DNA from 4 places in the Cytobacillus sp. FSL W7-1323 genome. Region 1 is predicted to be linked to each of the others. Evidence: a T-box and tRNA genes for the amino acid it is inferred to sense, from the RefSeq annotation. Region 1 holds a T-box; the other regions hold tRNA genes.

Region 1 (7,675 bases):
GTTGCCTCCTTTAAACAGTCGTTGATTGTCTTATGTTTATTATAAGGGGGAACAGCTAAATAAAAAAGAAGCGATTGTGAATAGACTGAAAAACTATTAGTCTATTTCGCTCGCTTCTTTTTTATTTCTATTGTACTTAGCCTAGATAGGCATTAAGCATCCAAATATGTTTATCTAAAGAATTAATTAAGCCAACTGCATAATCTTCAACTGCTGGTTCCTCTTCTTCATCTGCTAGCTTTGTAATCTCTTTTAATTCAGCACGTAAATGTTGATAATCACTGATTAAGTTCTCAACCATTTTTTCTGCTGATTTTTCATCAAGATTTTCTTTTAGTGTAGCTACCTCAAGATATTCTTTCATTGACGCAACTGGTTTGCCACCGATTGTAAGAATGCGTTCAGCCATTTCATCGACTACCTCAGCTGCCTCATTATATAACTCTTCAAATTTTTCATGTAGTGTAAAAAAGTGTGGACCTGTTACATACCAGTGATAGCGATGCAACTTCGTATAAAGTAGGCTCCAGTTAGCAACTTGTGTATTTAGGGCAGCGTTTAATTTCGTATCTAATGTAATCATTATTTAGTCATCTCCTCAAGAATGTTTTGTCTTAACTATATTATAACTGATTTAAAATTAAAATCAATACTTAATTATAATAATTATAATTAAGGAATTAATTTAATCTGTTTTTGATATAGTGTGTTGTGATGAAGATAATAATAATGAATATAGCCATATAAATGGTCAATGCCGTAAAGTGGTCTTTTATGAAAGGTACAGCTTTATTGCCTAATTGATGGATGAGAAAAGCTTCAAAATAAAACCTTGCGCCTCTTCCAATCGTTGCCCATAATACAACGGTCTGTATTTTCATTTTTGAGATGCCAGATAAAATCGTAAATATCTTAAACGGTAAGGGTGTAAAGGCAGATATCAGAATGGCCAATGGACCAAGCTTTTGAAAGTACAGTTCTACTTTCATGATTTGTTGCTCTTTAAAAAGTGCTCGTAGGACAGGCCTGCCAACTCGTAATCCGATATACCAGCCAAAGATTGCACCGATAACAGAAGCGAAAGTAGTGAGAAAAGCGTACCAATACACATGATCACTGTCTGCTAGTCCCATTGGAATCAAAAGTAAATCAGGAGGAATGGGGAAGAAAGAAGAGTCAGCGAACGAAACGAAAAAAAGTCCAAACACACCATATTCCAATAACCATTCTTTAAGTAAATGTAAAATTTCTTGCATATATGAAAACCCCTTTTTAAGATTACGTGGTTTGTCCTTTAGAAATTATATGTGCACTTTTTCTTTTCATTACTATGGGGTATGATGGGGATGGTTGTTTGATAGAAAGGTGATGGAATTGTGGAATTGATATTGTTTTTTCTACTAGGTGCCTTAATTAGTGTGTTGTCAGGTTTTTTTGGCATCGGTGGAGGGTTTATATTAACACCATTATTAATGCTCATTGGACTTGCCCCTATTGAGGCAATTGCGACAAGTTTGTTATTTACAATTGGGAGTTCATCTTCTGGGATTATCGGTCATATAAAATTAAAAAATATTAATTGGAAAGCAGGGATTATTTTAGGGGTGAGTGGGATTATTGCTACCCAAATTGCCCATCCTTTTGTTGTCTTTTTAGATGCTCATCAGTTAGATGAATGGGCGATTCCTGTTATGTATATTGTGTTGCTTTCTTTCTTTTCTGTCCAAATGTTTAAGAAGAAAAGTGCGCAGCAAGGAGTGAGCGGGTTAGTTCAACCTTCCATATTAAAAATGGTTTTAATCGGCTTGTTTGCAGGGTTTGTTTCCACTTCTTTAGGTGTAGGTGGAGGGTTTATTATTGTACCAATGTCGATTGCCTTTCTAGGTATGTTACCTAAGAAGGCGGTAGGAACGAGCTTATTTGCAGTCCTATTTATTGTTTCAGCAGGTTTCTTATCCTACGCATTCACTGTAGAAATTAATTATTTTATGGGGATATTCTTACTTGCTGGTGGGCTACTAGGTTCTCAATTCGGAGCTAGATCAACCGATGTTTTTGAAAACAAAGAAATTACTACATTACTATCATTTCTATACTTAACGACGATTTTGAGTGTGGCACTTAAGGCATTTGAACAAAATGTTTTTGGATTAATCATCGTTGTTCTTTATCTTCTCTACTTTTTCACTGTTCTAGGGAAAAGACATATTGCTCATTGGCGAGAAGAAAAAGGGTACTCTTAAACAGGGACATACAGGGTAGGCTTTGGGTTTAGTGTGGATTAGAAATATGACGAAGTAAGCCTGTTTCTAGCTCTTTCCTGGTAGATTGCATTTTTTAAAAAGGCTACATATTGTAGCCGCCGGATATATAGTGGTAACTAACTGTAGACTTTTGTTTCATTCAATCATATAGCTCCCAATTGGCTAAAGAGGGAGCTGATGTACAAGGTGAAATTACATCTCCTGAGGTGCCTTCATACCAAGTAAATGCAGGCCGTCAGTTAAGATGATTGTTACTGCTTTGACAAGACCGAGTCTCGAAGATAAATGTTCATCTTTATGAAGTATTTTTTCGTTAGCATAGTATTTGTTAAAGCTTTGCGCTAGACTAATTAAATATTTGGCAATGATGGACGGTGCTGATTTTTCATGGGCAAGGACGAGCTTATCTGGATAAAGGGATAAAAGTTTAGCTACTTGCCAAGCGTATTCACTTGATAGACCTTCTATTTTATAAGTCTGTTGCTGACTTTTGTTTAAAATAGATTGCGCTCTAGCTTGGGTATACTGTACATACGGACCGGTTTCCCCTTCGAATGTTAACATGTCTTCTAAAGAAAATTCTATTTGTTTCATTCGTTCGTTCTTTAAATCATGGAAAATGATTGCTCCTACACCAACAGCTTTAGCTACCTCATCTTTGTTCTTTAGATGAGGATTTTTTTGTTCAATATTCTCTGAAGCTAATTGTATGGCATCTTGTAATACTTCCTCTAATAATATGACACGACCTTTTCTTGTCGACATCTTCTTACCTTCTTGTAAATACAACCCAAATGGGATGTGATGGATATGTGTCGCCCAGGAATGCCCCATTTTAGATAATACGGCTTTGACTTGTTGGAAGTGGATGGACTGCTCTGGACCAACGATATAGAGAGCCTCATCAAATTGGTATGTTTGTTTACGATAAATGGCTGCCGTAATATCGCGTGTAGCATAAAGAGTCGCTCCATCTGATTTCTTAATTAAGCAAGGAGGTAGATTTTCATCTGATAAGGGTACGATTTCTGCTCCATCAGAGGTAGATAGCAAGTCAGATTGTTGCAGTGTATCGACAACCGCGTTCATTTGATTGTTATAAAAGGCCTCCCCATAATTAGAGTCAAAAGAGACACCGAGCAGTTGATAGGTTTTCTCGAATTCTTTTAAAGATTCGTCTCTAAACCAAGACCAAAGTTGCTTTGCCTCCGCATCATCAAGTTCAAGTTTTCTGAACCAAGCTCTTGCTTCTTCATGCAAGTGGGGATGTTCCTCAGCTTTCTCGTGAAATTTTACGTATAATTGGAGTAATTCCTTAATTGGCTCCTTTTTAATTAAAGCTTCACTTCCCCAATGCTTATAGGCGGTAATGAGTTTGCCAAATTGTGTGCCCCAGTCGCCTAAATGATTAATCTTAACTGTATCATATCCATGCTTTTCTGCTATAAGTGCAAGGGAATGACCAATGACTGTCGAACGTAGATGCCCCATTGAGAATGGTTTGGCGATATTGGGGCTAGAGTAGTCTAATACGATTGTCTTACCTTTACCGCTTCCTGATTGTCCGTAATTCTCTCCTTGATGTAGTACGGCTTGAATAATGAGTTGACTGATTGCTTTTTTATTAAAAAATATATTTACATATGGCCCAACTGCTTCAACATGATCTATCCATTCATGAGTCAGCTTTCCTGTTAAGTCTTTTGCTAATAGATTTGGGTTTTCTTTATAAATCTTTGCTAGTGCAAAACATGGGAAAGAGAGATCGCCATGTTCGGATGTTTTAGGCGTTTCTAACAAGCGACGAATCTCACCTTCACTTAAGGCGTTATCTATTGCAACTTGAATACATGAACTGATTGTCTTTTTCATATCTATCACCTTTTTCACCTCCAAAAAATATAGGAAAACATAAAAAAGCCCGTCTCTCATAATTTGAGAGACGAGCCTTAAACCCGCGGTACCACTCTAATTGTTCGTGACGAACCCCTTTACTACTTGCCTGTAACGGGGCGAACAACCGACATGACCTACTTGGATTCTGCCATGCTTCTATCGAAGTGCGCTTCAATGTGGCTTTTCTTGCAGGCTCTCACCATCCCTGCTTCGCTTTAGAATTCACCTACATCTACTCTCTTCGTCACTGAATTTCCGTTTGATTTTCCATTATTATACGCTAGATTTTTAAAAAAGCAACCTTAAGATGCACGATAATATTTAGAGCTGTCTTGGAACATATAACTCTTCTGGTGAAATCTAATGCTAAAAATAAGCCCCATAGCCATCATATTTCCGATTAAGGAGCTACCCCCATAACTAATGAAAGGAAGAGGAATACCTGTAATCGGTAATACTTGAATGGTCATCCCGATATTTTGAAATACATGGAACGTTATATAACTAATAACGCCAACGCAGACATAAGTATTAAATGGGTCATTGACTGATAAGGCAATTTTCGTTAAGTGGAAAATAAGTATAAAATATAAGCATATCACGACACTTGCACCAATAAAGCCGTATTCTTCGCCAATGACACTGAAAATAAAGTCTGTGTGAACATCGGGGATATAAACTTGTCTCTCATAAAAACCTTTACCACCCAATTCTCCCGAGCCGATAGCATGAAGAGAATTGTACAGTTGTAAGCCAGCTCCTTGTTTATGTGTATACGGATCTAACCAAGCATAAATTCGCATCAATTGGTAGTTATCCACTGATAGATACTTTAATAATGTTTCAGGAGCCCAAATAATGTAATAGATGATGGTTCCACCTACAGCTGCAACTGTTCCGTAAACAGGGAGGATAATTTTCCAAGTAATACCAGATACAAGTAGAATCCCCGTGAAAATAGCGATAATAACGAGCGCCGTACCCAAATCTTCTAAAATGATTAGTCCTAGCGGAACACAAGTAACGAGCCCAAGCTTAATAAACAGTATAAGGTCATTTTTTACCGTTTTCATGGTGTATTTTGCATAATGATCTACAATTACTTTACTTAGTGCGAGGATAAGAAATATTTTAAAGAACTCGGATGGCTGCAAAGAAGGTCCTGGTAGACCGTTGTACCAGAGCTTAGCTCCTTTTACTTCATATGCAAGGGACTCTGGTGCGATAAAAAGTCCTGCTTGAAGTATTGTGCCGATACCGAATAAGATCCAGGTCATTCGCTTTATCTGATCAGAATCAAAGTACATAATGGCGGCAATCACAATCATACCTACACTATAAAAGATTATTTGTTGTAGCACGAAGTTATCTGGATACTGTGCTGTTGTTTGCCCGCTATAAATAGCAGTGCAACTAATGATGCAGAACAAAAATAATATCAGGGCTAATGTCCAATCAAAGCGATCATTCTTTTTTTGTATACGATCCATATATAAACACCTATCTTTATTTTATACATTCAGGTAATGCTACGAACAGAAAAAAACCATTAGGGATCTTCTGCAAAGGAATATGTTTAAACGTATATATAGACGTACCGAATTGAGAAAGAGTTTCCTTATTTACAATATAAAATAAAAAAGTAATGTTAAGTTAAGTAGGAAATAAACATTGTGGCAATACCAAAATACGTAACAAGTGAGAAAATGTCATTTAATGTTGTAATAAGAGGCCCGGAAGCTATGGCTGGGTCTATCCCGAATTTGTATAATAGTAAAGGAATAGTTGCTCCCGAAAGTGTCCCGATAATTAAAGTAAGAAGTAGGGAAACTCCGACAACTAAGCCTAAATAAATATTTCCTTGCCAAAAAAATGCAATCAGTGCGATTAAAATACCACAAGTGACACCAATAATCACGCCTACCCCTAATTCCCTAAGAATCAGTTTCGTAACCACTTTTTTATTTAAATCATTGGATACAAGCCCTCGGACAACTACAGCTAATGATTGCGTACCTGTGTTACCTGTCATACCAGAAATCATGGGCATGAAAAAGGCGAGGGCTACGACTTGCGATAAAGTAGCCTCATACCCGCTTATGATACTGCCTGAAATAATGCCGATGAATAATAAAAGGATGAGCCACGGTAACCTTCGATAAGCGGCGACGAAAGCTTTCGTATCAAAGTCAATTGCCTTACCGGAAGCGGATAGTTTTTCAATATCTTCATTCGCTTCTTGGACAACAACATCCATCAAGTCATCAACAGTGGCAATACCCATTAGCACATTTTCTTCATTCACAATTGGAATAGCAAGAAAATCATATTTTAAGACCATGTTTGCAACTTCTTCTTGGTCTGTCGTCACTGCAGCTGAGATGACCCGTTCATACATAATGTCTTGGATAACCTCGAGGGGCTCTGCGATTAGTAAGTCACGGTGAGAGACAACCCCAACTAATTTTCTGTCTTGATCTATCACGTATAAATAATTAATCGTTTCAGCATATTCTGCAAAGGATTTTAACTTCTCTACTGCTTCTCGGACTGTGTAATAATCACGAATCCATACAAAACGGTTAGTCATTAAGCGCCCGGCAGTTTCTGGTGGATAGGTCATCATATTCTGAATGATGCGAGATTCACTTTGTTTCATACCGGCAAGGAGACCTTCTATTTTCTCAGCTGACATATCATGAAGTAAAAGGGCGAGGTCGTCATTGTCCATTAGATCCAAGACTTTTCCTGTTTTCTCATTTTCTAATTTATTTAAAACCTCAAGCTGCATGTCTTTATTCAATTCCTCTAGCAACTGGGCAAGGCGGTCAGCAGTCATAAATAATAAGAAGCGCTTCTTATGCTTTTCAGGCAGATGATCATAAGCTTGAGCAATATCATACGGTTGCAGTTCATCTAAAATCCTGTTAAATTCTTTTTGTTTATTATCTTTTAATGCTTTGATGATCAATAAAGCGATTTGGTTTTCTGTCATCGTCTGAATCATAAAGCTCAAGTCCTTTCAACCGAGGATATACCTTAAATTGTAAACGGAGATTATATGCTTATCTTACCATTCTTTTACTGGGAAAATCATGATTTCTTAAAGTAATGTATGATTTAAAAGTTAAGATTGTATGCTAATCCATTAGTTATTTTCATAGTATGTGTTAGAAGTGGATTGTTATCATTGGTTTGATATAAAAAGGTTTTTTTAGGGTATGAACAAAACTCAGGAATTGAAATAGTTATTTTGTAATGTTTTTTTAATAATCGTATTTCCTTATCTTTGCTAAAATGAAATGGATGAAATGACGCATTGTATCGGTTGTTTATGATTTACATGTAGTTAGTATAAATTATTGCAGTAAAACGAAATTGTGTGTGGTATGAGGGTAATAACTAAGGTGGTACTATTGAATTTGCTCTTCGTCTTTCTATTTTCAGTTCGGAGGTTTCTAAATTGCGAAAGAAAAATCATAGTGTTCGAGATCTCATCTATATCTTATTAAACG
Region 2 (7,675 bases), 1.7 Mb from region 1:
ATCTGTTTATTGAGCTGTTTCGTAATTTGCTCACTTTGTTGGTCAGACTCAACATAAATTACACATGTGATTCTTGACATCCCCTCCTGTTCAGATAAACCCACTGAAATACTTTCGATATTATAATTTCGTTTAGAAAATAAATTAGTAATTCGATTAAGTACACCAGGTTTATTTAAAACAAGCAGCGATATGATTCTCTTCATTCTTTCACACCTACCATCTCATGAATCCCTTTACCCGGAGCGATCATTGGAAAGACATTTTCGTCAGCATCGACACGGAAATCTAGCAATACAGGCTCTCTTGTGTGTAATACTTCAGCTAACACTCTCTCCGCTTCTTCTTCTGTTGTTATGGTATAGCCTTTAATATCGTAAGCTTCAGCTAGCTTCACAAAATCAGGTTGAACTGGAATCTTGCTATGAGAAAAACGTGATTCATAGAAAAACTCCTGCCATTGTCTAACCATCCCTAATGATTGATTATTGAATATTGCGATTTTTATCGGTAAGTTCATTTCTTGTATAACTGCTAATTCCTGTGTTGACATTTGAAAGCCTGCATCACCGACAATGGAAAGCACACAACTATCTGGATCAGCAATTTGAGCGCCAATACTAGAAGGTAAACCAAATCCCATCGTTCCAAGCCCACCAGATGTAACCCACCTATCAGCATGTTTAAAGCGATAGTATTGCGCAGCCCACATTTGGTGTTGACCGACATCTGTCGTTACAATCGCTTCGCCCTTCGTGTTCTCATACAAGAGCTCCATTACTCTTTGCGGCTTTAACTTTGGTGAAGCTTTATCATAATGGAAAGGATGTGCAACACTCCACTGTTTTAATGTCTCCATCCATTCGCTATGAGCTGGTTCATTACATTCTTCTTGAAGAAGTGCGAGAAGCGCAGCCTTTGCGTCTGCTACAACAGGAATAACTGTCGGTACATTCTTACCAATTTCCGCTGGGTCAATATCGATATGAGCAACCTTAGCATTCGGAGCAAAGTGTTCCAAATTACCTGTTAAGCGGTCATCGAACCTTGCACCGATATTAATCAATAAGTCACATTGTGAGAGTGCCATATTTGCTGTATAACAGCCGTGCATGCCAGCCATGCCAATGAATAATGGATGATCACTTGGAAAACCACCAAGACCAAGTAATGTATGGACAACTGGTATTTTTGTTTTTTCTACATACTGTAAGAGTTCGTTTGCCCCCTTCGAATGAAGAATGCCTGCACCCGCTAAAATGACTGGTTTCTGTGCTGCTCCTATCGCATCTGATAGCTTACGAATCTGAAGGCGATTAGGCTTTAGTGTCGGTTGATAACCCGGTAACTCCATTTCTGCTTCTTCGGGCCTTTCGGTAATCGTCGAAGCTATATCTTTAGGAATATCAATGAGCACTGGACCGGGTCTGCCTGTCTTTGCAATATAGAACGCTTCTTTAATGACTCTTGGAATATCCTCCAATTGGCGAATTTGAAAATTATATTTTGTAATCGGTGTTGTAATTCCTAATATATCTGCTTCTTGGAAAGCATCTGAACCAATCACACTTGTTGCTACTTGGCCTGTGAAAGCTACAATTGGTAATGAGTCCATCATGGCATCAGCCAAACCTGTTACGATATTCGTTGCTCCAGGCCCGGATGTTGCAATGACGACACCAGGCTTACCTGAAATTCTTGCGTAACCTTCTGCAGCATGTATGCCGCCTTGTTCATGTCTAGGTAAAACATGAAGGAATTTCGCATCATAAATCTTATCGTAAATCGGCAAAACCGCTCCGCCAGGGTAGCCAAAGACGACTTCTACATTTTCCCTTTCTAACGCATCCATTAATAAGTCTGCGCCTGTAATCGTCTCAAGCTTTGTTTTCACTTCTTCTGTTAAGGCAGCTTCCCGCACCATCGCTCTTTAACCTCCTTAATAAAATAAAATTAAATATAAAAAAGCCTCTCCATCCCTCATTGACCAATCATTGGTCAAGGGATGAAAAGGCTTTGATCACCATTCCACGGTACCACCCTTGTTCGCGTTTTAAATCTCCACGCGCACTCAGTAACAGCATAATAACTGCTAAGCTTAGATAACGGGTTCCTTCGACCCGGAAGACTCTACTTATCATTGTTCAAGTCTTCACTCCGAGGTGAGTTCATTTTAAGACTGGTTTACCGGTTTCCAGCTTGCCCGGCTCTCTGCAAAACCTACATCAAAAAACTACTTATCCTCATCAACGCTTTTAGTTTCTCACTTTAAACCACTAAAATTTCGTTTGTAAAAATAAAAGGAAAATAACGCTGCTTCCAATTTCATTTTCGATTTATTTTATTGTGCTTTGCTTTGTTGAGGACTATCTTACGCCCATTTTCAAAAGTCGTCAACACCTTTTTGGAAAATTATTTGATAATTTAGATTAGTCTGTTTTCATGTATCCGCTTACATCATTGATCTATTAACCTTTTAATTGGACAAAATTTTTTATTGATTTATTCATTCTGTGGCATGCGAGAATAGCAAGTGAAGTACTTTTAGGATGGGGGTATTTGAACAGCTCATGAGCAAAAGAACGCGACTAATTGAAGGCTATTACAAGATAAATCATGTGCGTTCATTTACGATAAATACTATACAAAGAAACTACAACCTTCAGAGACCATTTCATGTTAATCCATTTTTTTAATATTTAATCACATACAAACGTGATAACTTCTACCATATGCTGACTCATCGTTACATCATTCGATAAAAATCACCAGTATTTGAGGATGTTTTTATTCAGTGCATCTTATCACTATTATTTCAATATAGTATTTTTATAGTTGTTTCTTTGGGTTTTTAATTGAGGATGAAAAACAACAAAGGAAGATTACTTATGGAGAAGTCTAATATGAAATCGATCTCTAGCTGAAATAAAAAAAGCGCTAATCCAAGTTTTCACAGGAATCAACGCTAGTGTTGGTAGATAAATATGTAGCTAATGGCGTCCCAGGAGAGATTCGAACTCCCGACCGACAGCTTAGAAGGCTGTTGCTCTATCCTGCTGAGCTACTGGGACTTAATATCAAGACAATATTTATTATACGCAGGATAAACTGAAGTGTCAATTAATTTTTAAATAAATTTATAATTGGCAGAGAACTGCTGTAATAATAGCAGTTCTCTGGCTACGCAAACGAAAAGGATTGCTGCCATTCCTCGAGCTCGACACCGTCTCTTGTCCAAATGGAAACGACCACTTTTTCCACTGTCCAATTTACCATCATATATGTTTTTTCTTTCGGCTGCCTTGGAAGCGAGATACTATTTGGATTAAGATAAAGGATTTGATCTACCATTTCAGCCCCCAGTTGATGCGAATGACCAAAGCACACAATACGTGCAGCTACTTCTTTTGCTCTTAAGCTTAAACCTAATAAAGACGATTTTACGCCATATAGATGACCATGTGTAATCCATACTTTGCCGTTATCCGTATCTATTAATTCTTCGTTTTTAAAGCGAGCATCGGCATCGCAATTCCCTCTCACAGCGACATATCCAGTGATTTCAGCTTGGTCACTACTTAATTCAGAGTCCCCACAATGAATCATATAGTCGACATTTTGACTGTGACGTACTTTTAGTTCTTGCAGGATGTCACCATCACCGTGGCTGTCACTAACGATGAGTAACTTCATGTTATCCTCCTCCTTAAAGAATAGTTGGAAGATCTTTTTCTAATTGCTTTAATGCTTGTCCTCTATGGCTAATGGCTGCTTTTTCTTCTGATGTTAACTCTGCCATCGCCTTATTCTTTGCATTCGCCCAAAAGATGGGATCATAACCAAAGCCATTTGTTCCTTTTCGTGCATAAAGAATTTTACCTTCACATGTCCCCGAAACGGTGTATGTTTTCTTTCCAGGGATAGCTACCGCAAGTGCACAATAAAACCGAGCATCCCGCTTCTCTTCCGGTACATGTTTCATTTCTTCAAGTACTTTATCTATATTCGCTTCATCATTTTTATCTTCCCCTGCATAACGAGCGGAAAATATTCCTGGGCGTCCTTCAAGTGCATCAATTGATAATCCGGAATCATCAGCAATCACCGGTCGATTCATTAAGCGCGAAATCTCTTCTGCTTTTAAAACGGCATTTGCTTCAAAAGTCGTACCCGTTTCTTCCACATCTGGCATATCAGGATAATCATGTAATGTTTTCACTTCATAACCGAGTGATGCAAACATTTTTTTAAATTCTTCTGCTTTGCCTTTATTCTTTGTCGCAATAATAATCTCAGACATATAGCGTTTCCTTCCTTTTATGTTCGTCATAAAAAATAAAGAGAAGAGGAGGCCCCTTTCCTCACTCTTCTCATTTTACTATAAAAGGATGGTGATACCAATTAATAGCTACCTGTATTCACACTTTCAGGTCTTGAAACAGGCTCTAGCTTTTCGCCATCTTCATCAAGTAAATCAGCCTCGCCATTCACTGTAACAGCAACAGATTCCACTTCTGCTTGTTCTGTAAGTGATAACGCTAAAACTTTTAATACATTCTCGTTAATGACATTTTCTCCCCCACTAGAGAAAATCGATTCATCGAAATCGAGGGTAATCGTTCCATCCTCTACTTTAGGTTCACCTAATAAAGCGACTTCACTTGGTAAGACGGCAGAAAGTTTAGATCCTAAAGAAGGGTTCCCTAACTCATCAATGATTGCCGTCACGTTATTGTCGACATTATTAGACACTCTTTTTGTTACTGGAACAAAGTATTTAGCATCTTCTTCGCCACCCATGTAATAAACGGTAACTGGTTTTGTATTTGTAATATCTGTGACAACAGAGTTATCATAATTGATACCGATAGAACGACTTACTTCTTCGCCAATCGGTGTACCATTGACTGGCATTTCTTTAATCGCATTCCCATTTATACTCAATTTCACTTGTTCTATTTCATCGAATTGGGTCAATGTCCATGTGACTGATTGCAGGATTCTTGCTTCATCTTCTGGATTATACTCAGCAAATTCCTTAGAAAAATCAACATGAGCCACTTTATCTTTCACATCAACCGTCATTTTTGTATCTGCTGGTAAGACTGCACGGAAATTATTTGGTAAGAGTTCAGTTACTTTTCCATCTACCACTAAATATTCTAACGCTTGTTTAGCAACAGAATTCGTACTTGGTAAATCTAATGTTTGTGATACAACATAACCATTATTGTCAATTAAGTATAATTCTGTTGGAATCGTTGTTGTTTCTGCCGCTTCATCAGCAGCTCCACTTTCCTCACCAGTCGTCTCTTCTGTCTCTACATTGGCATCTTCGTTATTAATGGACATTTCACTCGGTGGGTCAATTTTCTCTTTCTCCTCTCCACCAAATAATCCACAACCTGATAACAAAGCAGATGAAACTAATACAGCGGACACTGCGATGGTCGCTTTTTTATTTAAAGACATAACCTTTCCCTCCTAAGACAGTTTGTACTACATGTATACGAGCCTATTTACAAAATAGACCGCCTTTAGGAAAGAAAGTCTTCTATTCTTTTAGACAAATTTGGACAAAGCGTATTCAAACAAAACGATGTTTCGTTAGAACAGCCTTAATTTGAAAGTAATCAATTGTATCATCATTGATTTCATCTTTAATCGGTCTTAACTTTTCTACACCGACTTTATCTGCAGCTACAAGTACTTCCTCTTCTACCTGCTCATTGAAAACTTGATCCCAGTCAATCGGATGGCCCTCTGCTACCGCTCTAAAAATATGATTTTGAATCGTTATCGGTGAAAAAGAACGCTCTCTAGCAATCTCCGAAATCGTTTTACCTAATAGAAAGGCTTCATATGAATGGATATGACTTCCTGTCCCTTCAGCCGCTTTTTTATTTACTGGTGGTGTCTTCACATAGTGTTGCTCTTTGACCTCGATGTTATTTTTTTCAGTAAAAACTTTTATCTCTTCTAGAAATGCTTCCCCATATTTACTATACTTCATTTCACCAACACCTTTAATCGATAACATCGCTTCTTTAGTAGTAGGGAAATAAGTGCACATTTCTTTTAACGCTGTATCAGCAAAAACGACATAGGGCGGTACACCTTGTTCTTGCGCTAAGTTTTTTCTTAACTCTCTTAAGATAGCAAATAACTCGCTATTTTCTTCACCAGCTGGACGTTCTTCTAGCTCTTTATCATCAGAGATTTTCATAGATACTTGGGCTTCTCTTTTTAAAACCGGGATAGCTTCATCAGCTAAAGTAACGGTCGGATATTGTCCATCTGTCATAGAAAGATAGCCTTCAGCAAGTAAATAATTAATCATATCAACAATTTGCTTTTCCGTTTTTGCTTTCATAAGCCCATAAGTCGTAAGTGTATGAAAAGACAATTGCTTAATCCGCTTATTCGCGGACCCTTTTAACACTTGAGCTGTTAGCTTAACGCCAAAACGCTCTCCCATTCGTTTAATACACGAGAAAATCATCATCGCTTCATTCGTAATGTCAACAGATTGTCTTTCATCTAAACAGTTCGAACATTTATTACATGACGATACATCTTGATTGGCAAAATAAGCGACAATATAGGATTGCAAGCAACTTTCCGTATGACAATAATTCGTCATCTGCCTTAGTTTTTCATATTCTTGCTCGCGAAGGCTTGTTGACAGCTCGCTCTTTTCTATTAAAAATTTTTGTAGGAGAATATCTTGAGGTGAGTAAAGTAAAATACATTCACTTTCTTCCCCATCTCGCCCTGCTCTTCCGGCTTCTTGATAATAAGCTTCGATGTTTCGTGGCATATTATAGTGCACCACATAACGCACATCCGGTTTATCTATCCCCATCCCAAACGCATTGGTAGCAATCATCAACGTCACTTGATCATGGACAAATTTTTCTTGAGAGTGTTTACGATTATCCTCAGAAAGACCAGCATGGTATCTTTCAACTTTATAACCTTTCTTTAGAAAATGTTCATATAATTGATCGGTTTGTTTTCTGCTAGAAGTATAGATAATACCTGATTCTTCTTTTCTACTGGAAACATAGGTTTCTAAATACTTGCGCTTATCTCTTCCTTTTAACACTTGAAAAGAAAGGTTTGTTCGGGCAAAGCCTGTAACAAAAATATGTTCTTTTTCTATATGCAATAAGCGACTTATATCTTCTTCTACATTTTTCGTCGCTGTCGCTGTTAATGCAGCAATTACAGGCGTTTCAGTAAGAGAGAAAATCCTGTCCACTACCGATCGATAACTCGGTCTAAAATCATGCCCCCATTGAGAAATACAATGCGCCTCATCAAAGACAATCATTGATAAATGAATCTTCTCCATAATCGTTAGAAACTCCATTGACTCCAGACGTTCCGGAGCTATGTAGACAAGCTTATATTCCCCTGCCAACAGTCGCTCTTCTGTTTCCGAATATTCCTTGTAAGAAAGACTACTATTCATATAGGCTGCAGGAATTCCTGCTTCAAGAAGGGCATCTACTTGGTCTTTCATTAGTGAAATTAAAGGGGAGATAACGATCGTCACACCGTCATTCATAAGTGCGGGAATTTGGAAGGAGAGTGATTTACCACCGCCAGTTGGTAGAATGCCAAGTACGTTGTGGCCATGATTTAAATTGTAAATAATATCTTTTTGACC
Region 3 (7,675 bases), 1.1 Mb from region 1:
ATAAAAGGGATATTTACTTTCATTATGAAGGATGGAGATCAAGTACTTTCTGAATGGATGATGTTTACCTTTTTTGCTACAGATGCGGACGGATTAAATGTAGATGAGTCAGAAGAAGGAAAATTGCGATGGGTCGAAGTGGACAAAGTGAAGGATTTACCAATGGCTGCAGGAGATCATCATATTCTTGAATATATGATTAATGGCAATCGCATGATTTACGGTACATTTACTTATACACCTGACTTTGAATTAATTAGTTACCGCTTAGATCCAAGCTAAAAATGAATACAGGGGGAAGCGAGAAATGAGTTCGGTTGCAGCAAAAGAAACACAAATGGTCATTATTACGGGGATGTCTGGCGCAGGTAAAACAGTGGCGATTCAAAGCTTCGAAGATTTAGGCTTTTTTTGTGTAGATAATTTACCACCGACCTTATTACCGAAATTTCTTGAACTGATGAAGGATTCAGGGAATAAGATGAATAAGGTTGCGCTTGTGATGGATTTACGTGGCCGTGAGTTTTTTGAGCATCTTTTCAAGGCGTTAGATGATTTAGCAGATACGTCATGGGTCACACCAGAAATTCTTTTTCTTGATGCGGACGATGCGACCCTTGTAAGTAGATATAAAGAAACGCGTCGCTCTCATCCATTAGCGCCATCAGGTTTGCCAATGGAAGGCATCAAGTTGGAAAGAGAATTATTAGATGATCTAAAGGGTAGAGCGCAGATTATCTATAAGACATCTAATATGAAGCCGCGTGAATTAAGAGAAAAGATACTCCACGAGTTTTCTGTTAATAAACAATCCATTTTCACTGTAAATGTGATGTCATTTGGTTTTAAACATGGATTACCAATTGATGCCGATCTTGTATTTGATGTTCGCTTCTTGCCAAATCCGCATTATATTGAGCATATGCGTCCGAAGACAGGCTTGGATGAAGAAGTGTCTAACTATGTTTTGAAATGGAACGAAACAAATAAATTTTTAGAAAAGGTCACGGATTTACTAGCATTTATGCTCCCGCATTATAAGCGTGAAGGAAAATCACAACTTGTTATCGCGATTGGATGTACGGGTGGACAGCATCGATCAGTAGCACTAACCGAGTATATCGCTAACCATTTTAAGGAAGACTACAACACTCGCATCACTCACCGTGACATTGAGAGGAGAAGGCAAACAACATGAATAGAAAGCCGAGGGTCGTCATCATTGGCGGTGGAACAGGGTTGCCAGTTTTATTAAGAGGATTAAAAAAATATCCCCTTGATTTAACAGCCATTGTCACAGTTGCTGATGATGGTGGTAGCTCTGGTAGGTTGAGAGAAGAATTAAATATCCCACCTCCAGGAGATATTCGTAATGTTTTGGCAGCGTTATCAGATGTGGAACCCCTTGTAGAAGAAATGTTCCAGCATCGTTTTAAAACGTCCAATGAATTATCGGGTCATTCTTTAGGTAATCTGATTCTAGCAGCGATGACTTCTATTACTGGTGACTTTGTTCATGCGATTCAAGAGATGAGTAAAGTATTAAATGTTAATGGGAGAGTCTTACCTGCAGCTGAAAAGAGTGTTGTATTACATGCAGAAATGGAAGATGGCAGTATTGTATCAGGAGAATCCAAAATCCCTTACTCTGGCAAGAAGATTAAGAAAGTATTTTTGACTCCTGAGAAGGTAAGTCCGCTTTCGGAAACGATTGAAGCTATTCGAGATGCTGATCTCATTATCATTGGTCCTGGTAGCCTGTACACAAGCATACTTCCTAATCTACTTGTACCGTCTGTAGGTAAGGAAGTGTGCCGTTCTCATGCAAAAAAACTGTATATCTGTAATTTAATGACGCAGGCAGGGGAAACTTTGGACTATCGTGCGAGTGACCACGTACAGGCAATATTTGATCATATGGCTGAGCCATGTTTAGATTTGATTCTTGTCAATCATGAAGAAATTCCAGAAGATATTCAAGAGCGTTATGAAGAGGAACGAGCGAAGCCTGTCTATTATGACCGTGATCGATTAGTCGAACAAGGCTTGGAAGTGCTACAGGGTGAGATTGTTAGCCTTGAAAAAGGGGCAATTCGTCATAACACGAATGAAGTCGCTAAAAAGATTTATCAATTAATTGTAAATGATATAATGAAAAACTAGTATTTGTCTGGTTAGGGGGGAGAAGGTATGTCTTTTGCTTCGGAAACAAAAAAAGAATTAACGAACTTGGAGACAAAGGATTGTTGCGGAAAGGCAGAATTATCCGCTTTGATTCGTATGAACGGATCTCTCTCTTTTTCAAATAAAATGTTAATTGTAGATATTCAAACGGAGAATGCAGCGATTGCCAGAAGAATCTATACGCTGATCAAAAGGAATTATGATGTGCAAGTTGAGCTGCTTGTTCGAAAGAAAATGAGACTTAAGAAAAATAACGTGTATATTGTTAGACTAATGGAGCAAGCACAAAAGATTCTTGATGATCTGCATATTATTAGTGCTGGCTTTCAATTTATCCATGATATCTCAATGGATTTAATTAAAAAGAAATGCTGCAAACGTGCTTATCTAAGAGGGGCTTTTTTAGCAGGGGGATCTGTCAATAACCCTGAAACCTCTTCCTATCATTTAGAAATTGCTTCAATGTATAAGGAGCATAATGACGCCTTGTCAAAATTAATGAATACTTTTGGGTTGAATAGTAAAACATTGGAAAGAAAGAAAGGTTTTATTACCTACTTAAAAGAGGCGGAAAAAATTACAGAATTCCTTAATATTATTGGGGCTCATAGCGCGCTTTTACGATTTGAAGATATCCGCATTGTTAGAGATATGCGAAATTCAGTTAATCGCTTGGTCAATTGTGAAACAGCCAATTTAAATAAAACAATTGGTGCTGCCTTAAGACAAGTTGAAAACATAAGATATATTGAGAGTACCGTTGGACTAAAGGTGTTACCAGAGAAATTACGCGAAATTGCTGAATTGCGTGTTACGTATCAAGATGTGACTTTAAAGGAACTTGGAGAAATGGTCTCTGGTGGCACGATAAGCAAATCGGGTATCAATCATCGCCTAAGAAAAATTGATGAAATTGCAGAAAAAATTAAAACAGGGCAATGGAAGGAATCTTAAAGTTTTTTGGAGGTTAGGACATGGTAGAAAGACAAGTGGAAGTCAAAATTAAATCAGGCTTACAGGCGCGCCCTGCTGCAAAGTTAGTGCAGGAAGCCAATCGCTTCACAGCAGATCTCTTTATCGAAAAAGGCGGAAAAAAAGTAAATGCCAAAAGTATCATGGGATTAATGAGCCTATCTCTAAGTGCTGGTTCCACCGTAACCCTCCTCGCTGAAGGCAGCGATGAAACCGAAGCCTTAAATAAACTGACTGCACTCCTACAAGAGGACATTGTTTCATAATCTGTATAATACACGAATAACCTGCGCACCCCCATTGCTAGATGCTTCTACCAATGGGGGTGCGTTTCATTGTCCTCAACCAACTTGCATCGATATGATAGGGGCAAGTGGTTTGGTTGAGATGGAAAAACACAAAGAAGCCGGAGCAAAGAGGAATTGTGCAGCTAACTAGATAGAAAATCACAAAAGAAGACCGAACAGATCAATTTTTCCTCATATATCGGTTACGATTGCCACTCAAAACTAATGCGAAATTGCCACTCTACAAATCACCCTATTTCTACTTTTTTTATCTCACCGTTTTTCGTTCACCTCCCAGTCGATCTAACAACCATTAATTCATAGCAAACAAAAAGCCATCAGCAAATGAAATGCTGATGGCTTTTGTTATTTGTGATGCTTATTTTTTCTCTTCTGGTGTATTGTTTGTAATGATTTTGTCGATAAGACCATATTCTAGTGCTCTTTCTGCAGTCATGAAGTTATCACGATCTGTGTCTTTAGAAATAACATCTAAAGGTTGACCAGTGCGTTCAGCTAGAATTTGGTTCAATTTTTCACGTAAGAATAGGATGCGTTTAGCAGCAATCTCGATTTCAGTTGCTTGCCCTTGAGCGCCACCTAGTGGTTGGTGAATCATGACTTCACTGTTTGGAAGCGCAAAACGTTTCCCTTTTTCACCAGCTGCTAGTAAGAATGCACCCATTGATGCAGCCATACCAGTACAGATTGTTGAAACATTTGGTTTGATGTATTGCATCGTATCATAGATAGCCATACCAGCAGTGATACTTCCACCTGGGCTATTAATATAAAGCGTGATGTCCTTTTCAGGATTATCTGCTTCTAAGAATAATAGCTGAGCCACGATTGAGTTTGCCACATTATCGTCAATCGCACTGCCTAACATGATAATGCGATCTTTTAATAGGCGAGAGTAAATGTCATAAGCGCGTTCCCCTCGGTTTGTTTGTTCGATTACTGTAGGGATTAAGTTCATTTCCAATTCCTCCTTTAAAGGTCAAAAAAGTTTTGGAAAGGTATTTTATACCTCGCCATTGGTAAATGTATGTAGTTTCATCATACATGGTTGGTCAATTAAGGTCAAACGAATCGCTTGATTATTTCAAGAGAATTATTCGACATTTTTTTCTAAGTTGATTTCCTCGTATCCATGATACCCACATATTTTTGCTTTTAAACAACGAATGCTTGCATATAAAGGGTTTTTCCCATATAATTAATATTCGTAACACCAAGAAAAACGTGTTCCTACATAATAAAAAATGCCCTCGTGGTGCAACGGATAGCACGTAAGATTCCGGTTCTTAAAATGGGGGTTCGATTCCCTCCGAGGGCGCTACATGTTTAAAATATAAGAAATGATGGGAGATTTTTAATTTTAGTTCGACTTTTGTCCGACGAAGTTAAAAATCTCCTATTTTATTTACCCTAATCGGAAGTTCATAAATCGATTATCCCTTAATTATTCTTAATATTCCTACATATAGATTATCGCTAATGCTTAAAAGAAGGTTAGTTTTAATATTTGAGGTGAAAAAAAGATAATTGAAGGAAAGGAAAGTTTAAGAGTCATTACAATATGTTTTCTAGAAGTCACCAATCTCAGGAGCAATTCTCAAAGTTAAAGAATGAAGTTATACATAAGCTAACTACCAGAAAAAAGATGGTCAAAAGGGAAAGAGCCCCATGGCATGTTTATCTAAATAAAATACAATCATGTAATAACTAATTATTTAAGCTACGATGAAAAAGTGTGCAATAGCCTTATACTAAATCCTTAATTTTCCATTGGTTCTACCTCAATGTATTTTTGGAAGCCATAATTCAAAAGAGCAAGGAAATAGTAAAGGATAAGTATTCCAGTTCGTGTGAATTTTTTGAGTTTAAAGTGCCCAATCTTTTCGAAAAGAGGAGTTAAGAGATAGGCAAAAATAACATCCATAATTAAATTAATAGTAGCATATAAGGGGAATTTGCCATAAGTAAAGTGAAACACCCATAAATTTATCGTGAAGAATGGTCCTAAAATAAATGCTAATGCATCAAATAACATAAATTTATAACCACCTTTTACTTTCCACCAATTAAATATTGGACTTAACATTTCGACAATGAGTAAAAGAAGTGAGCAAAATAATGTCACTGGTAAAAATCTTTTAAACGAATTTTTAGGTAGAAAAATAATAACGATTGCCCATAATACAATTGCATTAAATATTCTAAAAAAATTAGCAAGCATTCACTTCACCTCTATTTTCCTTTAGATTATGTGGGTGTTAACTAATTTATACAGGTTTAGTGTTTTGAACGAAATTATCGAAAACAAATAAATAGAGCCTAAAAGGCCCTAATTATCTAAATCATATAAACCTGGTGCATGTTCATTTGGCATATCCGGCATTGTTGGCACGGGAAACCCTTTAGGTGGTTCAGTCACTGAAAGGTCCCCACCATTTCTACTAGGTGTTGTTCCAGTGAATACTTCCCCAATAAGTGTATCATCTAAACGGAAATTAAATTGAGCGTTGTGAAAGCCCATATCAACATATTTCTTACATTCAGGATATTTATTCAAGTCGTAGTTAGGAACAGGGAAGACTTTTCCCCAATCAACTCCTAATGTTTCTAATGCCTTTGCAAAAGCATTTTGATGCGAATTATCTCTAACCATAAGAAAAGCTACTGTTTCTCTTAGAGTTTTATTACTGCTCATCTCATAAATTCTTGATTTTTGAAGTACACCAGTTGATTCTAAAGAAACATTATTGATTAAATTTGCTACTAAGTTACCGTGGTCATAAACCCAGGAACCATTCCAAGGGTTACCTCCTGCATCAACTGGTAAGGATGCTTTAGCACCTATAATGAAATGATGGGGATTTGCGCCATCTTGAATAACATCATCTAACGGAGCATTATCAAATGCTTGGTTACCTGGGCTAGAACCACCAGCACCATTTAAAAGTTGATTTATTGTCGATTGTACTAATTCTATATGACTAAGCTCTTCTATAAATACCCCTCTTAATAGGTCTCGATATTTTTTTGCTTTTCCTCTGAAGTTGGCACTTTGAAATGAATATTGCATCATTGTACGTATTTCTCCAAATTGTCCACCTAGCGCTTCTTGAAGCACCTTGGCTGCATGTGGATCTGGTTTATCAGGAACAATCATATTAATTAAATCTTCTTTGTAAAAATACATGAATGTATTCCTCCGTTTTTGAGTTGTAAATTCTAATAATAAATCTATTTTGTGTTAAAAAAATCGTTTTATCCATTTAAAAAGCGCATCTGGGGAGAAATCTTTCTTTGTGAAATTAAGGCTTTAGCCCACATTTTTTAAAAAACTAACCAAAAAAAACACAAAATGTGAACAAAAAAGAAGAGTCATGCATTGACTCTTCTTTAAATGAAATTCCGATGAAACTACTCTTATTATGCGATTTTATCATGCAGAAAGGATGAGTAAAGAAAAGAACAGCGAGCGTGAGGGATGCACTCTTTGAAGAGATCATTGGTTGGCAAACCAATGTAACCATTATATTTTATGTTCAATCATTTTAATGCTGGATTAAATAATGATGTTTCATCAAAAAGGTTAAAAAATTCATTTATAAATCTATAAGAACGCTGAAGAGAAACATTACAACAAAGATATTTATGTACATGGCTGCTATAACTATGCCATAATGAATTTTTTTAAAAAGGAATAATGAAGTTGGGGCTAGTAATCCCCCGAAAATGAGCATGCCGAATATTTCATTTGAATAGAAGAAAATAATCACCTACAGACAATTTTCTACTTAGTGTATTTAATTGATAAATTTTTATACGAAGGTTAACGAAATATGTTTAATTCAGTAAGCTTGGACAGTCTATAGGCTAGCTCGTATGAATTGCCTTCATAAAGGTGAAATGAGAGTGAATCATTGAGGTATTCCACTTTTTGTTGGAATTCCTCTAAACAGCCTATTTGTGCTGACCAATGGAGATCAGGAATAGAGACAATATATTTTTCTTCTGGAGTTTTAATAATGTATACATTTGAGTGTCTTTCTCCTAATAAATGCATTTTTTCTTGAAGATATTTCATCTATTCTACACCTCAACTTCTCCATTTATTAAAAGTATTATATAAATGAAAAGGAGACAAAGAAAGCAATATCTATTAGAAACACTGAAAAGGAGACTAAAGGCTCTAGGGAAAAAGTCTACAATAATGGGAA
Region 4 (7,675 bases), 1.3 Mb from region 1:
TGATACCTTCAAGTGTACCCTCGAATACTCTTCTAAACTTCAATTCACTCTTTCTTAACTCTTGTTCCATTTGGTTTCGCTCACTCACATTACGAAAAATACCCATATGAAAACCAGTGTAAGATTGTAATTTCATTGTAAATTCTAAAATCTTAGATTGTCCGTTAGGCATAAAGAATAGAATTTCATCTCTTATTGCCCCTCTTTTATATAATACATTTAGGATTTCCTTGTACTTTTTATCTTTATCGACAACAAAATCTTCAATCTTACATTTTGTAATTTCATTATATGAAGTTTCAAATATTCGACACGCTGATTCATTCGCATGTACAATATTACCACCATCCTCCCATAGGATGATTCCATCTATGGCTTCCATAAAGAGCTCTGAATAGATTCCTTCATCATTTGAGAGCTTTTCTAACAACTTTTGTCTTTCAAAAGAACTATTCGATGTTGGCAAACTACCTTACCCCCTAAAACAAATTATTCTACCACGAGGTTATTCTACAAAAATCGCCATAATCCTTTTTATTCATAATAAAAAAACAAGTACCCGCTTAAACTAGCAGAATACTTGTTTTCCCCATTATAGTTTAAATTTTTCTATAAGTTTACTTAATGTATTAGCCATTTCAACTAACTTTTGTACATATAGCTGAATGTTTTCCATTGAATCATTTGTATGTGTAACAGAATTACTCGTCTCTTCTACTGCAGCTGCTGATTGTTGAGAAACCGCAGCGATATTTTCTATAGATTCGCTCATCCCAACTGAATTATCTAGCATTTCTACCATACTTGATGAAATATGTTCGATATCTCCATGGATATCAGTGATGGCAGTTGATATACTTTGGAAGGTATTCGCTGTTTGATGAATTTTATTACTACCAATCTCTACTTGCTCATAGCCGGCTTGTAACGATTCTACGACTCCAACAGACTCTGACTGAATTTTATTGACGATTGAAGTGATATCACTTATTGAATAGGAGACTTTTTCAGCAAGTTTTCTTACTTCCTCCGCAACAACAGCAAAGCCCTTGCCATGCTCTCCTGCTCTCGCAGCTTCAATCGCCGCATTTAATGCCAATAAATTCGTTTGGTTAGCGATTTCATGTATCACAGATATTAACTTATTTACTTGTTTCGTTTCTTGATCTAACCCTTTCACTCGATGCATCGAATCATTAATTATTTCATCTATCCTATTCATTTGCTCTTTAGAATTTTCCATCAATTCATTTCCTGCTAATGTCATATTCTTCACATTTGAGGCTGCTTCACGCATAGAAACACTTTTCGTTTCTGCATTCTCCACTTTAAATAAGTAATCTTCCATAATTTTTGATAAATCCGCACTTGCACTTGCTTGCTCTTCTGCTCCTCCCGATAATTCCTCCATTGTCGCCGATATTTCTTGACTAGCAGCTGCGACTTCAGATGAAACGGCACCAAGGTGAACACTTCTCTCATTTAAACTTTGTGAAACTGTAAGCATTTCTTGAATCATTTGGCGCAACTGGTGTTTCATTTGGTTAAAAGCGTCTGCGATTTCTGTAATTTCATCCTGATTATTCGAATGAATATCACTAGCTTTTAAGTTTCCTTTTGTTATTTCCTTTGAAGCTGTCACAACCTTTGTAAGACGATAAGCTAATTGTTTATTCACGATTTTATGACTAAAAAATCCGAAAATTGCTGATAGTACTAGTGACAGTACTAAGATAACAATTGAAACGATCATCATCCAACTCGCTTGGTTAATGGCAGATTCCTGCTCTTCCTTAATAATAGATGTTAGTTCATCTAATGTATTCATTGTTTGCTCGATGTAATTATCCACCTGCAACTTCCCTAAGCGGTATTCGCGTACATGTTGTAACTTCACATTTGGTGCGATTTCATCATAAAATAATTGATTTACTTCTTTATCATATTCATTGATTTTAACAAACATTTCCTGTGCTGTTTCCGATTGGATCATTGCTTGTATTTCTTGTTGTTTATTCTTTATGTCTGTTTCTAAATCTTCATATGTATTTAAATGTTTTGGATTAGAATCAATAATATAATTCCCAATTGTCCCGCCTTTTAAGTAGAAATCTGTGCCTATATCAGCGATTTCTAGCGCTCTTTCACTTGCCTTCTCTGCTTCATTAAGTTTAAAGGTACTGTAGACAAGCATAATAAAAGACAAAATCGTTGATATAGTGAATACGCCTAAAGTAAGCCACAAAGCTACCCCATACTTTTGACCGATTTTTAACTTTCTCCATTTATCTGACTTGGACACCCGTATTAACATCGCATTTAAAAAGGGGATGCTACTTTGTTTTAAACGCCATTTTTTCAGTAATTTCAATATAATTCCTCCTTTTAAAAAAATGTATCCCTTTTAACAATAATGATTCTATTATACTAGATTCTGCTAACATTATAATCGATAAAAAGGGGATATTGAAGTAGTATTTTAACTAAAAATAGTTATATATACCTATACATTTCAATGCCATATTACCTTTACATGTCCATGTTTTGGATTTTTATCCACTCGTTCACATGTTTGAATTGATTTATTTTCTTACATAATGGGTATATAATAAGTGATGTTTTAGGGGGTCTTTAATAAAGGAGGATTTATGAGACAGCGTGATTACTTTTTTGATAACGCAAAGTTTATTCTTATTTTCTTTGTGGTATTCGGACATTTGATTCGCTCTTTTATTGAAGATAGTGAAACAATTTATACGCTTTACAAAGTGATTTATACATTTCATATGCCTGCATTTATATTAGTTTCAGGCTTTTTTGCAAAAGGGTATTATCAAAAGGGATATATTCAAAAAATAGCTAAAAAATTGATTTTGCCATACCTTATTTTCCAACTAATCTATTCGGTCTTTTATTATTTCTTACATCAAGGTGCAGCCTTTAACGTGGATCCGCTTAATCCACATTGGTCGCTATGGTTCTTAATTTCTTTATTTTTCTGGCATCTATTGTTATTGATATTTGCCAAATTCAAACCTAGTGTAGCCATTATCCTCTCTTTTGCGATTGGGCTAGCTGTAGGATATGCTGATTGGGTTACAAACTATTTGAGCTTATCTAGAACTTTTGTGTTTTTCCCATTCTTCTTACTAGGTTATTTAATGAAGAAAGAGCATTTCCAAGTTTTATTTAGACCATCGGTTCGCATCGGTGCGATTGGTATTTTTGTAGCTGTCTTTGTGTTATTCTACTTTAATCCAAACATCAACTATGAATGGTTACTTGGGTCAAAGCCATATTCCGTCGTTGATGATGCATCTATTTCGTCCATGTTAACTAGATTAGGTTTCTATTTACTCAGTTTGATGATGATGGCATGTTTCTTTGCCTTTGTGCCTAATAGACATTATTCATTTACAAAGCTAGGTAAAAACACATTATACGTTTATCTTCTTCACGGGTTTTTCGTACGAGTATTTAGAGAAAGTGAAGTGCAGGATTTCTTCAATGATGCAAGAAGTTTTCTCTTGTTAGCAGGACTCGCCTTAGTGCTTACTTTGCTATTATCAAGCAAATGGGTCACCGCAGTGACTCAGCCGCTGATTGAGTTAAGCACTGCACGGTTTAAACAACTAAAGAGACAGATTAGAACGATCTTTCGATATTATCGTAGAAAATACCGAATTGGTTAAATAGGTAAGGCAGTAGTTACATTGCTATGTAACTACTGCCTTTTATAATTTATACATCTATGGGCGCTCTTTCCCCATTATTTTAAAACCATAAAAATCATTAAAAATTTTCAAAGGCTTTATTATTGACCGTTTATTTATATAGGTATATAATTTTATATTGTCAAAAGAAAAAAACAATATATGTCCCAGTAGCTCAGCAGGATAGAGCAACAGCCTCCTAAGCTGTAGGTCGTAGGTTCGATTCCTATCTGGGACGCTAATTATAAAAGGTCGATAACCCTTGGTATTAAAGGGGTTATCGACCTTTTATTTTTGTTTTTGTGTTTTATAAATCCATATATAAATTCTTATTTGGGGTCGGTTTGGGGTCGGAATAGATTTTTTTTGGTTTTTTCATCACTAAATCGCACCTCCAAGCTCCTTCAAATCCTTCAACAGCATCTGCATAATTTGTATAAGCGCATACCCGAGCGCTCCATTCTGAATACCAGTCCGTGCTCTAACACTTTTAATAAACATGCAAAAATGTGTGATATACTTTTCAAACAAAAAAGCGCTCTCTCATTGAGGTGCGCTCTGTATCGATAATATATCTATAAATTTAACCTTTATCGTTTCATAATTACTTTCAATATGTATTAATTGAGATTGACCATCAAGTTTAACAATTTTCCCTTGTACAGGATCTCTTTGCCACAACAATATTAAGACTTCAGTTTTCTCCCTATGCGCTTCAACTACTGCATTTCCCAGCTCTTCTAATTCAAATTCATCCCTTGAAGGTCTTTGTGGTTTTGACTTCTTCGGCATTTTCACTCCCATGATTAAGCTCCTCTCCTTACTATCCTGACTGGACCAATCGATAAGACATTACTTACCTTAAAAGTGCGCTGCTGTCTCTTGGTAAAACAATATGCACGAAAGTAATCTTCGTAAACGGCCAAAATTTTAATTCTTCTCTGGCTGATATCTCCCTTGTTATCCAGATAAATCATTTCTAATTCTTCTTTATTGTTAACTCCTCTAATAAGTAAACCTTTCATCGATTAGCCCTCCCTTACCATTATTTTATACGAACTTTTGTTCGATTTCAATTGAATTAAGAACAAAAGTTCGCATATAATATTAAAAAAGGAGATGTAGTTTATGATTCGTGACCGCGGAAAAATGAAATGGCAAGGGTTCTTTATGAGCGAACATACTGAATTACTTAAGAAGATACCAGCCGAATACGAAAAAGTAAAAAAGCCAGAATTAGATGAGCAAGAACTTGAGGAAATACAGATAATAACGATGGAATCATTAAACTACACCCTTACAATCAAAATGACCATTTGGGTTGATGGGTCCACAAAAACCTTTGAGGGCATTGTCGATAAAATCGATCATATTAATATGTGCATTCACTTGGAAACGAACAATTTAAGAATCTTAAAATTCCACATTGATGAAGTGATATCAGTCGAAAGGGTTTAACAACATGACTAGGATTAATGAAGCTGATCGTGATGTACTAGAGCAAGCTATATACTTACCGATGATTATTATCATCCTTGAAAGAGATTTAAAGATCATTGAAAGGTCCCCGTTTAAGATTAAACAGCCTTATATTACCTTGATGGAAAATACAATAAAGAACGTTCAGCGTGATTTGAAAGAAGTAAAAAACAAGATGAGAAAAGGAAATATGAGAGTAAGCCAGATTGGACATGATGAATCATTTACCATGTATGAGTTCCATTACAAAGGTTATGATGAGCAGCATAATTATTTTAATCCAAGGATTAGGAATAAGTGTGAGGAACTTTTAAACTTTTACCTGAGCAAATAACGGGACTTTTTTACCTATTTTTTGTTAATATAATTACATATTATAGGAAAGAGGTATGTTTTAATGAAATATGAGCCATTGGGATTTATTGATGATGGCGTTACTTATCATATTTATGCAGATGAAAATACAGTTACAGTAACTGCCAAAAAAGGAGAACTCGAAATTAAATGTATAGGAGTTACATTTAAAGAGACTATTGCAGAAGCTAAAGGACTTATTAGTAGTGAACTTCCTTCAATTAAGTAACACCCTCTCTAGATCAGAAGGGTTTTTTGTTTTTCAAAAAGGACTTTTAACATACAAAGAGAACTATTATGTAAAAAAGGAATGATGTCATGAAACCTGAGGACATGTATGTTTCTGTTACTGATGAGAAAGGTGATAAATACTATATTTTTGCTCAAAGTCAGCCAGTAAGTGTTGTTGGAACATCTGACAACGGTGGGATAAAAGTTGAGGGTGATACAATAAAAACGAGCGTTACAGAAAGCCTTTGAAAGAATGGGAGCCCACCTCGATTGAGAGGTTTAATTAACAAACAGCCAGAAGTAAAAATACTTGATTGATATTATTATAATATATATGAAGGTGACATAATTGCGTATATTAAACTGTTCAACTGTCGAAACAACAATAAAATCTCTCTCTGACTTACTCAAAACTGATGAGGTGAATATAATATCATTTATTAAAAGCAATAAGTACCGAATAACTAATAAAGATAAACTTTGGCATTATGATAATTTATATATTGATGATATACTAAATTATTTTAATTTAAAAGTCGACGAAATTCTTCCTGACAAATTACTTATGTTTCATCTTACAACGGGAATAGATGATAGTAGCTTTCGACAAAACGGAATCTTGAATTTAGAATCTATAATTACAAAGGGTATTTTATCTGATTTCTTTGCTGATTTAGGAATTAAGATTCATTATGAGATAAATTCACCACCAATAATTAGGTTTAAGGGCAAAGAATTTACAGATAAGATGCTTTTTCATCGTTTTAACAATGACAACTGTATAAACGGATTCCTAATAAAGGAAGATGCTGAAAATAATTCAAATGTGGGGCATATTAGGGAATGTCCAGAGTTTATATGGGATATTAGTGATCTTATTAAAATGCCCGAAATAGTTAGCGAATGGAAGAAAAGTGCTAAACCGATGAAACTATCACTGCTTGTAAACTTTGAGCATGTCGATTATTATGAACCATCAGATTATGTTTTAAAGGCAATTGAGTATGTTTTATTCAAAAACACAGGTTATTGGGATCCAGGTCAAAACTTTATGGTTTTCTTACAAGGAAAAGTTTGTATCTCACCTGAGAATATAACTGAAGTTGTAGAACTTATTTAAATTTCTTAAAAAAAATTTTGGTTTTCGAATTCTAGAGTTAAAGAGCTTCTTTCGATTAAATTGCCTTTTAACCAAAGAAATGAATTTTTATTAAGAAGGAAGAATGCCTAGAACGAAGATAAGTATTTCTGATTTTCTTAAGTTTTCATGTGAGTTGAATTGTTCAATTAAATTTTTGAAAAGTTCAACATATATTGATAAATTATTACTATAAAGAAACTAGGAGTTATTAAATATGATAAATTGGAAAGAAGTAAATCCTACAGACTTTGAGAAATTCATTTATTATATTTTACCAAAAATCGGATTTAGAAATAGGGAGTGGTTTGGTCGAGGTGGTGGTGACACAGGTAGAGATGTTGTAGCTACCACTTATGAAGAGTTACCGTTTCATATGGGATATGAAAGGAGATGGGTCTTTCAATGTAAAAAGTGGACTGCTTTTCCACAGAAAAATATAATAGTTAATGAGATACTAACTGCTGAGCAACATGAACCAGATTTCTGGGTATTAGTAATACCTGTTAATCTAACAGCAAGTCAAATTGACTACATAAGCTATCTAAATAAAAATAATAATCTTAAGATACAGGTAATACCGTTAGTAGCAATTGAAGAAATTATAATAGCATATCCAGAAACTAAGGAATTATTACTAACCGGCACTTTACCTGAAGGGAGCGATAATATTGTTTCAACTAATTCATGATGAAACTAAAAATGAAATTTATCAAATTGATCCATCTGGTAAGAAAACAACTATTACTAATGATTTCCC

What was found. A T-box is a leader RNA that pairs with one kind of tRNA and senses whether it is charged. The one in region 1 lies ahead of argS (arginine--tRNA ligase), so its partner is inferred to be a tRNA-Arg.
Region 2: it encodes a tRNA-Arg, which carries the amino acid that the T-box ahead of argS (arginine--tRNA ligase) is inferred to sense. The anticodon was not compared.
Region 3: it encodes a tRNA-Arg, which carries the amino acid that the T-box ahead of argS (arginine--tRNA ligase) is inferred to sense. The anticodon was not compared.
Region 4: it encodes a tRNA-Arg, which carries the amino acid that the T-box ahead of argS (arginine--tRNA ligase) is inferred to sense. The anticodon was not compared.

What each region holds. Positions count from the first base shown of each region.
Region 1 covers NZ_CP151998.1:417,493-425,167, forward strand. Annotated here, with positions in the region: gene MKX67_RS02220 (DNA starvation/stationary phase protection protein) at 137-583, opposite strand; gene MKX67_RS02225 (YqaA family protein) at 681-1,256, opposite strand; gene MKX67_RS02230 (sulfite exporter TauE/SafE family protein) at 1,377-2,243, shown strand; gene argS (arginine--tRNA ligase) at 2,457-4,136, opposite strand; T-box leader at 4,200-4,417, opposite strand; gene MKX67_RS02240 (FtsW/RodA/SpoVE family cell cycle protein) at 4,463-5,650, opposite strand; gene mgtE (magnesium transporter) at 5,809-7,167, opposite strand; gene MKX67_RS02250 (hypothetical protein) at 7,624-7,675, shown strand, end outside.
Region 2 covers NZ_CP151998.1:3,323,497-3,331,171, forward strand. Annotated here, with positions in the region: gene ilvN (acetolactate synthase small subunit) at 1-206, opposite strand, end outside; gene ilvB (acetolactate synthase large subunit) at 203-1,924, opposite strand; T-box leader at 1,999-2,259, opposite strand; tRNA gene MKX67_RS16805 (tRNA-Arg) at 2,995-3,071, opposite strand; gene MKX67_RS16810 (metallophosphoesterase) at 3,181-3,693, opposite strand; gene MKX67_RS16815 (XTP/dITP diphosphatase) at 3,707-4,300, opposite strand; gene MKX67_RS16820 (GerMN domain-containing protein) at 4,402-5,472, opposite strand; gene recQ (DNA helicase RecQ) at 5,588-7,675, opposite strand, start outside.
Region 3 covers NZ_CP151998.1:3,929,682-3,937,356, reverse strand. Annotated here, with positions in the region: gene MKX67_RS20055 (8-oxo-dGTP diphosphatase) at 1-282, shown strand, start outside; gene rapZ (RNase adapter RapZ) at 308-1,198, shown strand; gene MKX67_RS20045 (YvcK family protein) at 1,195-2,163, shown strand; gene whiA (DNA-binding protein WhiA) at 2,191-3,138, shown strand; gene MKX67_RS20035 (HPr family phosphocarrier protein) at 3,159-3,422, shown strand; gene clpP (ATP-dependent Clp endopeptidase proteolytic subunit ClpP) at 3,823-4,422, opposite strand; tRNA gene MKX67_RS20025 (tRNA-Arg) at 4,711-4,782, shown strand; gene MKX67_RS20020 (hypothetical protein) at 5,224-5,685, opposite strand; gene MKX67_RS20015 (manganese catalase family protein) at 5,794-6,651, opposite strand; gene MKX67_RS20010 (YueH family protein) at 7,288-7,542, opposite strand.
Region 4 covers NZ_CP151998.1:1,728,610-1,736,284, reverse strand. Annotated here, with positions in the region: gene MKX67_RS09080 (ATP-binding protein) at 1-466, opposite strand, end outside; gene MKX67_RS09075 (methyl-accepting chemotaxis protein) at 593-2,371, opposite strand; gene MKX67_RS09070 (acyltransferase family protein) at 2,649-3,692, shown strand; tRNA gene MKX67_RS09065 (tRNA-Arg) at 3,878-3,951, shown strand; gene MKX67_RS09060 (YolD-like family protein) at 4,257-4,517, opposite strand; gene MKX67_RS09055 (hypothetical protein) at 4,520-4,738, opposite strand; gene MKX67_RS09050 (YolD-like family protein) at 4,842-5,171, shown strand; gene MKX67_RS09045 (hypothetical protein) at 5,176-5,526, shown strand; gene MKX67_RS09040 (hypothetical protein) at 5,590-5,775, shown strand; gene MKX67_RS09035 (hypothetical protein) at 5,865-6,026, shown strand; gene MKX67_RS09030 (hypothetical protein) at 6,127-6,897, shown strand; gene MKX67_RS09025 (restriction endonuclease) at 7,133-7,606, shown strand; gene MKX67_RS09020 (DUF4652 domain-containing protein) at 7,587-7,675, shown strand, end outside.